Lewinella sp. 4G2: one gene and its partner. The protein of the gene in region 2 interacts with the protein of the main gene of each other region in a pairwise test. Links are inferred from orthologs where the notes say so. Each region holds a gene or a part of one and is shown on either strand. Other genes may lie near its edges.

What was found. The genes of interacting proteins can lie anywhere in the genome.
Region 1: the proteins of A3850_RS18560 (region 2) and secA interact in binary tests that used the Escherichia coli proteins (3 or more experiments, as listed by UniProt). The link is inferred for Lewinella sp. 4G2 from one-to-one orthologs.

The regions. Positions count from the first base shown.
Region 1 is NZ_LVWJ02000014.1:779,662-784,023, forward strand. Bases 433-4,362 are described here. They hold secA (preprotein translocase subunit SecA), read right to left. Parts: upstream 3,972-4,362; coding sequence 633-3,971; downstream 433-632. Other genes in these bases: A3850_RS04660 (phosphotransferase), read right to left, coding at 4,174-4,362. Outside these bases: deoC (deoxyribose-phosphate aldolase), read right to left, coding at 1-352. UniProt on the Escherichia coli protein: Required for protein export, interacts with the SecYEG preprotein conducting channel.
Region 2 is NZ_LVWJ02000019.1:370,509-374,248, reverse strand. Bases 443-3,318 are described here. They hold A3850_RS18560 (alkaline phosphatase), read right to left. Parts: upstream 2,520-3,318; coding sequence 1,365-2,519; downstream 443-1,364. Other genes in these bases: dprA (DNA-processing protein DprA), read right to left, coding at 2,600-3,318; A3850_RS18565 (hypothetical protein), read right to left, coding at 882-1,205; A3850_RS18570 (fatty acid desaturase), read right to left, coding at 443-671. In the rest of the region: more of A3850_RS18570, read right to left, coding at 1-442; more of dprA, read right to left, coding at 3,319-3,700.

The DNA of each region.
Region 1 (4,362 bases), on a different replicon or contig from region 2:
CCTTGAGGCGGGCCGTAGTAGAGACGGATTCGATATCCGAGCGGACGTAACTCCAATCTCCGGATTTTACCGCAGCAATATTGATGACGATGTCTAATTCGTCCGCCCCCTCATCCATGGCCCGGCGAATTTCCTGCACCTTGACCGCAGTTTCCTGGTAACCATTCGGAAAGGCAACGACGGTTGCTAACAGCACGTCACTACCCGATAGCAGTTTCTGGGCCCGGGTTACGAAGTAGGGTGGCACACAAACAGCCCGGAAGCCGTGGTCCAACGCCTCCTGGCAGATACGGTCCACGTCCGCCCCGGTACATTCGGCAGCTAGAAAAGTATGATCAATCAGCTCTTTCAAGGCGAAAATTGTGGGCCACCCGTGGGTGACGTTTAGGGAAAGACTCAGTACCACCCTAATAAAACCGGTGGCAAAAGATGTTCGTGAGAGACGAGTAAGCGGCGGACACTAGCCATGCATGGCTGTGAACCGAGGCGCAAGATAGTCAGCCACGATCTTTAATCGGTGTCTTTACTTCTATTGCGCTCACCTTTTAACAAAGAAAGGAGCCAATGGAAAAGGGGCAAGCATTAATTGCTCGCCCCCATTCTTAGTTAGGATCCAGAGATGCTCTACTGGATTATTTACCGTGGCACTGCTTGAACTTCTTACCACTACCACAGGGGCAGGGGTCGTTACGCTTCACCTTGGCCTCCTTACGTTGGAAAGTCTCCACCTTTTGCCTTTGGGCCTGGCCGGCATTATCCGCTGCTTTCTGGGCGGCGGCGGCTTCCGCTTCTCGCTTGTTGGTGGTTACCTGCTCCTGAGCGGGCTGACGTGTTGGAGCCTTGGCCTCCTGAACATCCTCAGCCCGCTGTAGCACGAGGTCACCCTTGGCGAGGTAAGCCGTAGTGGTTTCGTTGATTCGGCGGATAAGGCCTTCGAAGAGCTTATAGGCTTCCATCTTGTAGATCACCAGTGGGTCCTTTTGCTCGAAGGAGGCCAGGTTGGTGGAGGTCTTCAGTTCATCCATGGAACGCAGGTGCTCCTTCCAGTTATCATCGATGATGGCTAAGGTTACGGTCTGCTCGATGTCGGAGATGATGCTCCGGCCGTTGCTTTCGATGGCCTTTTCGATATCAGCCGTAATGGCTAGCGGGTGAGTAGAGCCATCCGTAAACGGAATCACGATACGCTTGTAACGCCCGGGCTGGTCCTCCTGAATCTGACGGATGTGAGGCATCACGCGATCCACCAATAGCAACATTTTGCTGTGGTAGAAACCCTGGAATTCCTCCAGCAGGCGATCAGCAATATCATTCACTTCCTTCGTCTCCTTGAAGAAGGCCGCATCGATCTTGGTCTCGAATCCGAGGATGCGCAGCACGTCGAAGCGGAAGCTGTCAAAGTCTCCATTCTGCTTATTCTGGAAGGTGATGTCGTCGAGCAAGCCCTCGAACATGGAATGGATATCCAAAGCCAGGCGTTTACCACTCAGAGCGTTGTCCCGCTTGCGGTAGATAGCCTCCCGCTGGATGTTCATTACGTCATCGTATTCCAGGAGGCGCTTACGAGTACCGAAAGCGTTTTCCTCGACCTTTTTCTGAGCGTTCTCGATGGACTTCGTCACGATGCCCGCCTGGATGACGTCGCCTTCCTTGTGGCCGGCGCGGTCCATCCACTTGGAGATCCGTTCGGATTGGAAGTAGCGCATCAGGCGGTCCTCCAGCGATACGTAGAATTGGCTGGAACCAGGGTCTCCCTGGCGCCCGGAACGACCGCGCAACTGGCGGTCCACCCGCCGGCTATCGTGGCGCTCGGTACCAATGATGGCGAGGCCACCGGCCTGCTTCACCTCGTCGCTCAGTTTGATGTCCGTACCCCGGCCCGCCATGTTGGTAGCGATGGTAACCTGACCGGGCCGGCCCGCCTCAGCGACAATATCCGCCTCGCGCTGGTGTTGCTTGGCGTTCAGTACGTTGTGTTCGATGCCCCGTGAACGGAGGTACCGGCTCAGTTTCTCACTGATCTCTACGGAGGTCGTACCTACGAGGACGGGGCGACCAGCCTGGGTGATCTCCTGCACGTCGTTAACGACGGCGTTGAATTTCTCCCGTTCGGTTTTGTAGATGAGGTCATTACGGTCATCCCGTTGGATGGGGCGGTTAGTGGGGATCACCACAACGTCCAGCTTGTAGATGTCCCAGAATTCTCCTGCTTCCGTCTCGGCCGTACCGGTCATACCGGCCAGCTTGTGGTACATGCGGAAGAAGTTCTGCAGCGTCACCGTTGCGTAGGTTTGGGTGATCTCACCAATCTTGACGTTCTCCTTGGATTCCAGCGCCTGGTGGAGACCATCCGAGTAACGGCGGCCTTCCATCATCCGGCCGGTCTGGACGTCGACGATCTTCACCTGCCCGTCCTGGACCACGTAATCATCATCGATCGTAAAGAGCGTGTAGGCCTTCAGCAACTGGCGGATGGCGTGGAGGCGCTTTGATTTGACGCCGAAGTCTTGGGCAATCTTATTCTTGGCCAACGACTTTTCTTCGTCGGAAATGTCCGTCCGGTTATCCACCTCGGCCATGTCGGTGGCGAGGTTAGGCATGATGAAGAATTCCGGATCCTGGTTGTAGCGGCTGAGGTATTCTACGCCCTTCGGAGTAAGGTCAACTTGTTTGTTCTTAGCATCAATGGTGAAGAGCAGTTCGGCGTCCACTTCGGGCATCCGTTTGTTCTTCTCGGCCATGAAGGTGTTCTCCGTTTTTTGCAGGAGGGTACGGATACCGTCTTCGGAGAGGAATTTCGTGAGGGGGCGGCTGTTGGGTAGCGCGCGGTACGCCCGGAGGAGGGGGAAACCAGCTTCCCCGTCTTCCACGCCGAGGTATCCTTCCTTAGCAAGTTTCTTGGCCTGGGTGAGGAATTTGTTGGCCAGGCGCTGTTGCTCGGCTACCAGTTTTTCAATGTGGGGCTTGAGCTCTTCGTAGTCGCGGTCATCCGTACTTCCCGTCACCGGGCCAGAAATGATGAGGGGCGTCCGGGCATCGTCGATCAGGACGGAATCGACCTCATCGATCATCGCGTAGTGGTGCTTACCCTGGGTCTTGTCGGCGATGTTGCGGACCATATTGTCCCGCAGGTAATCGAAGCCGAATTCGTTGTTAGTACCGTACACTATGTCGCACTGGTAAGCCGCACGGCGGCCGGGGCTGTTGGGGCGGTGGTAGTCGATACAGTTGATGCTGAGTTGGAGGAACTCCATCAATGGGCCAATCCACTCTGCATCCCGTCGGGCGAGGTAATCGTTCACGGTAATGACGTGGACGCCCTGGCCACTGAGGCCATTCAGGTAGGCCGGGAGGGTGGCGACGAGCGTCTTACCCTCACCCGTTTGCATCTCGGCGATCTTGCCTTCGTGAAGGGCCATACCACCGATGAGCTGCACGTCGTAGTGAACCATTTTCCACACAATTTCGCCACCGGCGGCCGTCCATTTATTGCTGTAGATGGCCGTATCGCCTTCAATGCGGATGTGGTCTTTCTTTTCGTTGGCGGCGAGGTCACGGTCCGCCTGGGTAGCGGTTACGCGGAGTTCCTCGTCTTCGGTGAGCCGGCGGGCGGCTTCCTTCACGGTAGCGAAGGCTTCGGGAAGGATTTCTTTAAGTACGACCTCGAGTTCCTCATCGCGGTTCTTCTTCAGCTCGTCTACCTTTTTGTAGATGGCATCCTTGCGGTGGAAGTCTGCTTCCTCTTCGGCGAGCGTTGTCAGCCGTTCGATCTCGGCGTCGATTTCGGCGAGGTATTCATTGATGCGGCCGCGGAGCATGGTTGTCCGCCCCCGGAGTTCGTCGTTGGAGAGCCCCTGTAGCGTATTGTATACTTCATTGACCTGCTGGACGATAGGTTCGTAGGTAGCTACGTCCCGGTCCTGTTTCGAGCCAAAGAGATTTTTAATGAATTTAGTGAAGCCACCGGCCATGAGATACGTTATTTACCCTTTTCCTCCGCACCTGCGACAGCGCCCTTATTGATGTGATGGCGCTGGATATGCGAGAAAAAGTATTGTGCTAAAATTGCCGCAAAGATACGCGGCACCACCGGCAGCGCGCACAAAGCACGCCACGGCCGGCTAAGTGACTGATTGTCACGAAAAAACAGAACGGCCTGACAGGTACGCAGGTTTATTGGAGGCCAATCCGGGCCTGCTCGAGCAATGATTTCCGCTGGCCCAACGTGAGCGAGAGTGGTAACTGGGCGATACCGATGATGCGGCGAATGACCTCCACGTAGCAGAATTCCCGCGCCAGTTTGGCGTTGAAACCCGGTGGTTTACGGTAGCTGCGGTCGATCTCGGTAAGGAGTTCCGGCTC
Region 2 (3,740 bases):
ATGGAACCCTGTACGATCAGGAAGGACTTCCAACCCAGTAGGAAACCCAGACCAATGTAGACCGCCGCAATGGAGATGTTATTGATGTGTTGTTTCAGGTGGACTTTGCCCCAACCATCAAAAGTGATTCGTGGGATGCGCAGCACTACGCCGAGGTAGATCACGGGTACAACCACAAACAACACGATCGGGCTACGGAAGATCCGGTACTTAAAGCGGCCCCACTTACCGAGGTCACGGTACTCATCCACCGTCAGGAAGTCGATGTCACCAATGTCGCGGTGCTCCAACTGGCCGGTGTGGCCGTGGTGATAGCTGTGGACGCGGGCCCAGTAAGTGTAGGGAATGGAGCTGAAGAAAGAGCAGATGAAGCCAATGGCATCATTGACCTTCCGCTTCTGCAGGAAGGAATAGTGGCCGCAATCGTGCTGAATGATGAAGATGCGCACGAGGAAGAACGCATTGACGGCGCCCAACGCTAGGGTCAGCCAGATGCTGTAGTCCACGCTGAAATACATCGCAATCCAAAGGGCCACAAACGGCCCAAAACTGCTGAACAGCTGGCCAATCGCCCGTGGCGTGTTGGACTCCTGGTACTTAGCTACGATGGACTTCCAGTGGCGGAGACTGGAATTGATTTCTTCAACGCTGGTGTTCGGGGTAGTATCCAAAATCTTATTGTTTAAACTGGTAGGATGATGAAAGGCCGTACCTCACTTATTGTTGTGTCATAAAACCGGAATGGCAAGGCCGTTACTAACAAGGCTTCCACCAACCGACTAAAAGCCACGCAAGATACGTAAGCATCGGTAGATGAAATGAGCACCCCACAATGTTTACGGTTTGCCGACAAATGAACTTGCGTAGTGGAACTGCCTCAGTTACTTTTTCTCTAGTGCCGAGGATGCCTCCAACTCTTTATACTTCGCGTACTGCTTCTCGGTGAGCACTTCACTGATCATCCGCTCTTCCTTATGGCGAAGGTCTCGCAACGCAGGTGACCCCACGTAGAACTCCCCCTGCTCACGTAGTAAAGCAATCTCTTTCTTCACCACTTTGGCGATTGCTAGTAGTGCTTTTTCCTGCTTCGGACGAAGGTCCAGTTTTTCCACGGCCGTGGTTTTTACCGTCGTAGCAGTAGTGGATTGAGCGGGTAGTGCTACTGCAAAACAAAAGAGCAACGCAAAGAGAAAGATTCGCCTCATGGTAGTTGTGATTGTAAACGAGTTGAGTGAATAGCTAGGAAGCTTTAAACGCGCCCGGTCAAGAATTATTAGGCAGAGGTTCAACTCCAGCGTCATTCTAACCCGGTAGCATCCCGTTAGTTACGCCCCTCGCCGACTAACATCGATTAAATGGCTTGGTCAAAAACCGTAGAGCGCTTTCATGTTGTCAAAGATGGCCGTGTTTTCGTAGATGCCCCGGAACAACTCCTCCCCGGGCCCGTAGGCAAATACGGGAATCATCGCCGCCGTGTGGTAATCCGACGTAAAGGCTCCATCAATTCGGCCCATCTCGGAACCGTTCTGAATCGCGTAGCCACCGGTTTCGTGGTCCGCCGTAACGATGACGAGTGTTTCTCCGTCCTGCTGCGCAAACTTGAGAACCTCCCCAATCGCCTGGTCGAACTCCAACATTTCAGAGATGATGTAATCGCTATTGTTGGCGTGGCCACCCCAATCAATTTGGGAGCCTTCAATCATGAGGAAGAATCCCTTATTCTCTTTATCCCGCTGGTTAAGGAAGTCGGGAGCCAACCGGGCGGCACCCACCAGGTAGTCCCGGCCCTGAGAGAAGGGGAGGGGCTCACCATCCGCCGTGAGGTAGGCGTAGTTTTTGGATACATTGGGCTTGACGTCCTTCATGTCTTTCTTGACGAAGTTGTCCACGTCGTAGCCCTTCGCACGAAGTTCTTCCGAGAGGTTGCGCTTGTCGACCTCACGGCGTTCGAAGAACTTGACGCCACCGCCGATGATGAGGTCTACGTCAGTTTTTAGGAAGTCGGCCGCGATGGCTTCATAGTTCTTACGGTACTCATTGTGAGCCACGAAGCTGGCGGGCGTAGCGTGGACAATTGAGCTACTGGCGACCAGCCCGGTTGGCATCCCTGCGTCTTCGGCCATTTCGAGAATGGTCCTGACGGGTTTCTTGTCCATGCCCACGCCGATCGCTCCGTTGTAGGTCTTCACCCCCGCGCTAAAGGCCGTGGCTCCCGCAGCGGAATCAGTTATGAGGTTATCCCCACTGTAGGATTTGTGCAAACCCAGGCTCCTGAATTGCTCCAGGTTCAACCGGTTATTATTCATGTACATACCAGCGGTGATCTGGCTGATGCCCATCCCGTCCCCAATCATCAGGATGATGTTTTTTGGCTTTTTCCCGGTATAGTTAACGGCGGCTCGTTTGATCGTTGGTAAGCGAACGGTGGGTTTCGTCCCGGTGGTCGTGGTCGGTGCCGGAGGGCAGGAGGTCAGGAAAACTAGGCTCAGCAGGGTGCAGATCAGGTAGGCTGGTTTCATACGGCGAAGATAAGGTCTCCGTTGGGCCGCAAGTGAAGCCCAGGTTAAATGTTGGCAGTTCAATATTGCGCACTCCATTCTCACCCACCAGCCAGCCGGTAACGGTGGCCGGGTAGCGAAACGATGTGCCCCTTCATTTCCAGCATGAGCAGGGTGCCCGCCAGCCGGGCCGGTGGCTCCGACATCAGGTGATGCAGCGTATCGATATCAACGGCTTCCTGGTCCCGCAAGCAGGAAACCAACTGCTGTTCGGCCGCGGAAAGATCATCGAATAGCCGGCGTTGGGTACCCTTCACCGCTCCTTTCCACTTCATGAGGTCAATCAGGTCCTGCCCCTCTTCAATCAGGTGGGCCTTTCCTTTTTTAATGAGGGCGTTGCAACCGGCCGTCAGTGGGTCGCCACCCCGGCCGGGACAGGCCCCTACTTTGCGGCCCATGTCGTGGGCCATTCGAGCCGTGATCATGGAGCCGCCCCGGGTGGCTGATTCCACCACAACAGTAACATCGCTCTGGGCGGCTACGATTCGGTTGCGGGCCGGGAAGTGCTCCCGGTTGGGTTTCATCCAGTACGGATATTCCGTCAGGATGCCGCCGCCCGCTTCCACCATCTTTAAGGCCGTGCGGGCGTGGGCGGCGGGGTAGACGTGGCCAAAGCCGGAACCCATCACGCCAAGCGTCGGTAGACCGATTTGCAAGCAACGGCGGTGGGCGTAAATGTCTACTCCGTAAGCCAGGCCGCTGACGATCAGAGGGTCGTATTCCGCCAGTGGATCCAGTAGCAGGTCGATCTGCCGGCTCCCACGGCTACTCATTTCCCGGGTGCCGACTACGGCCGCCGTGCGTTTGTTTTGTAGATCCGTTTGCCCGAGGTGATAAAGGATCGGGGGAGACCCCGCGAGCTTGGCTAGCCGTCCTGGATAATCATCATCCACACAACACAGGATGTGCACCTCGCTCTTTTCTGCGTGGTGAAGGATGGCGTCCGCCTCTTTCAGGTGCCGCTCCGAGGTAAAGGCGTGGGCCGTCCTTTCGGCTACCCCCTCCACTTCGCATAGCTCCTGCGGCCGCGCCCGCAAAACATCGTCGGCCGAGGTGAAGTGATGGATTAAGGAACGGAAAAGTTTCGCGCCAATACCCGGTACGCGGCTGAGTGCTACCCGGGCGTGCGTGTCCGAATGCATAACAATAAATTAGCAAGTGATGGGAGCCACGAAAAAAACG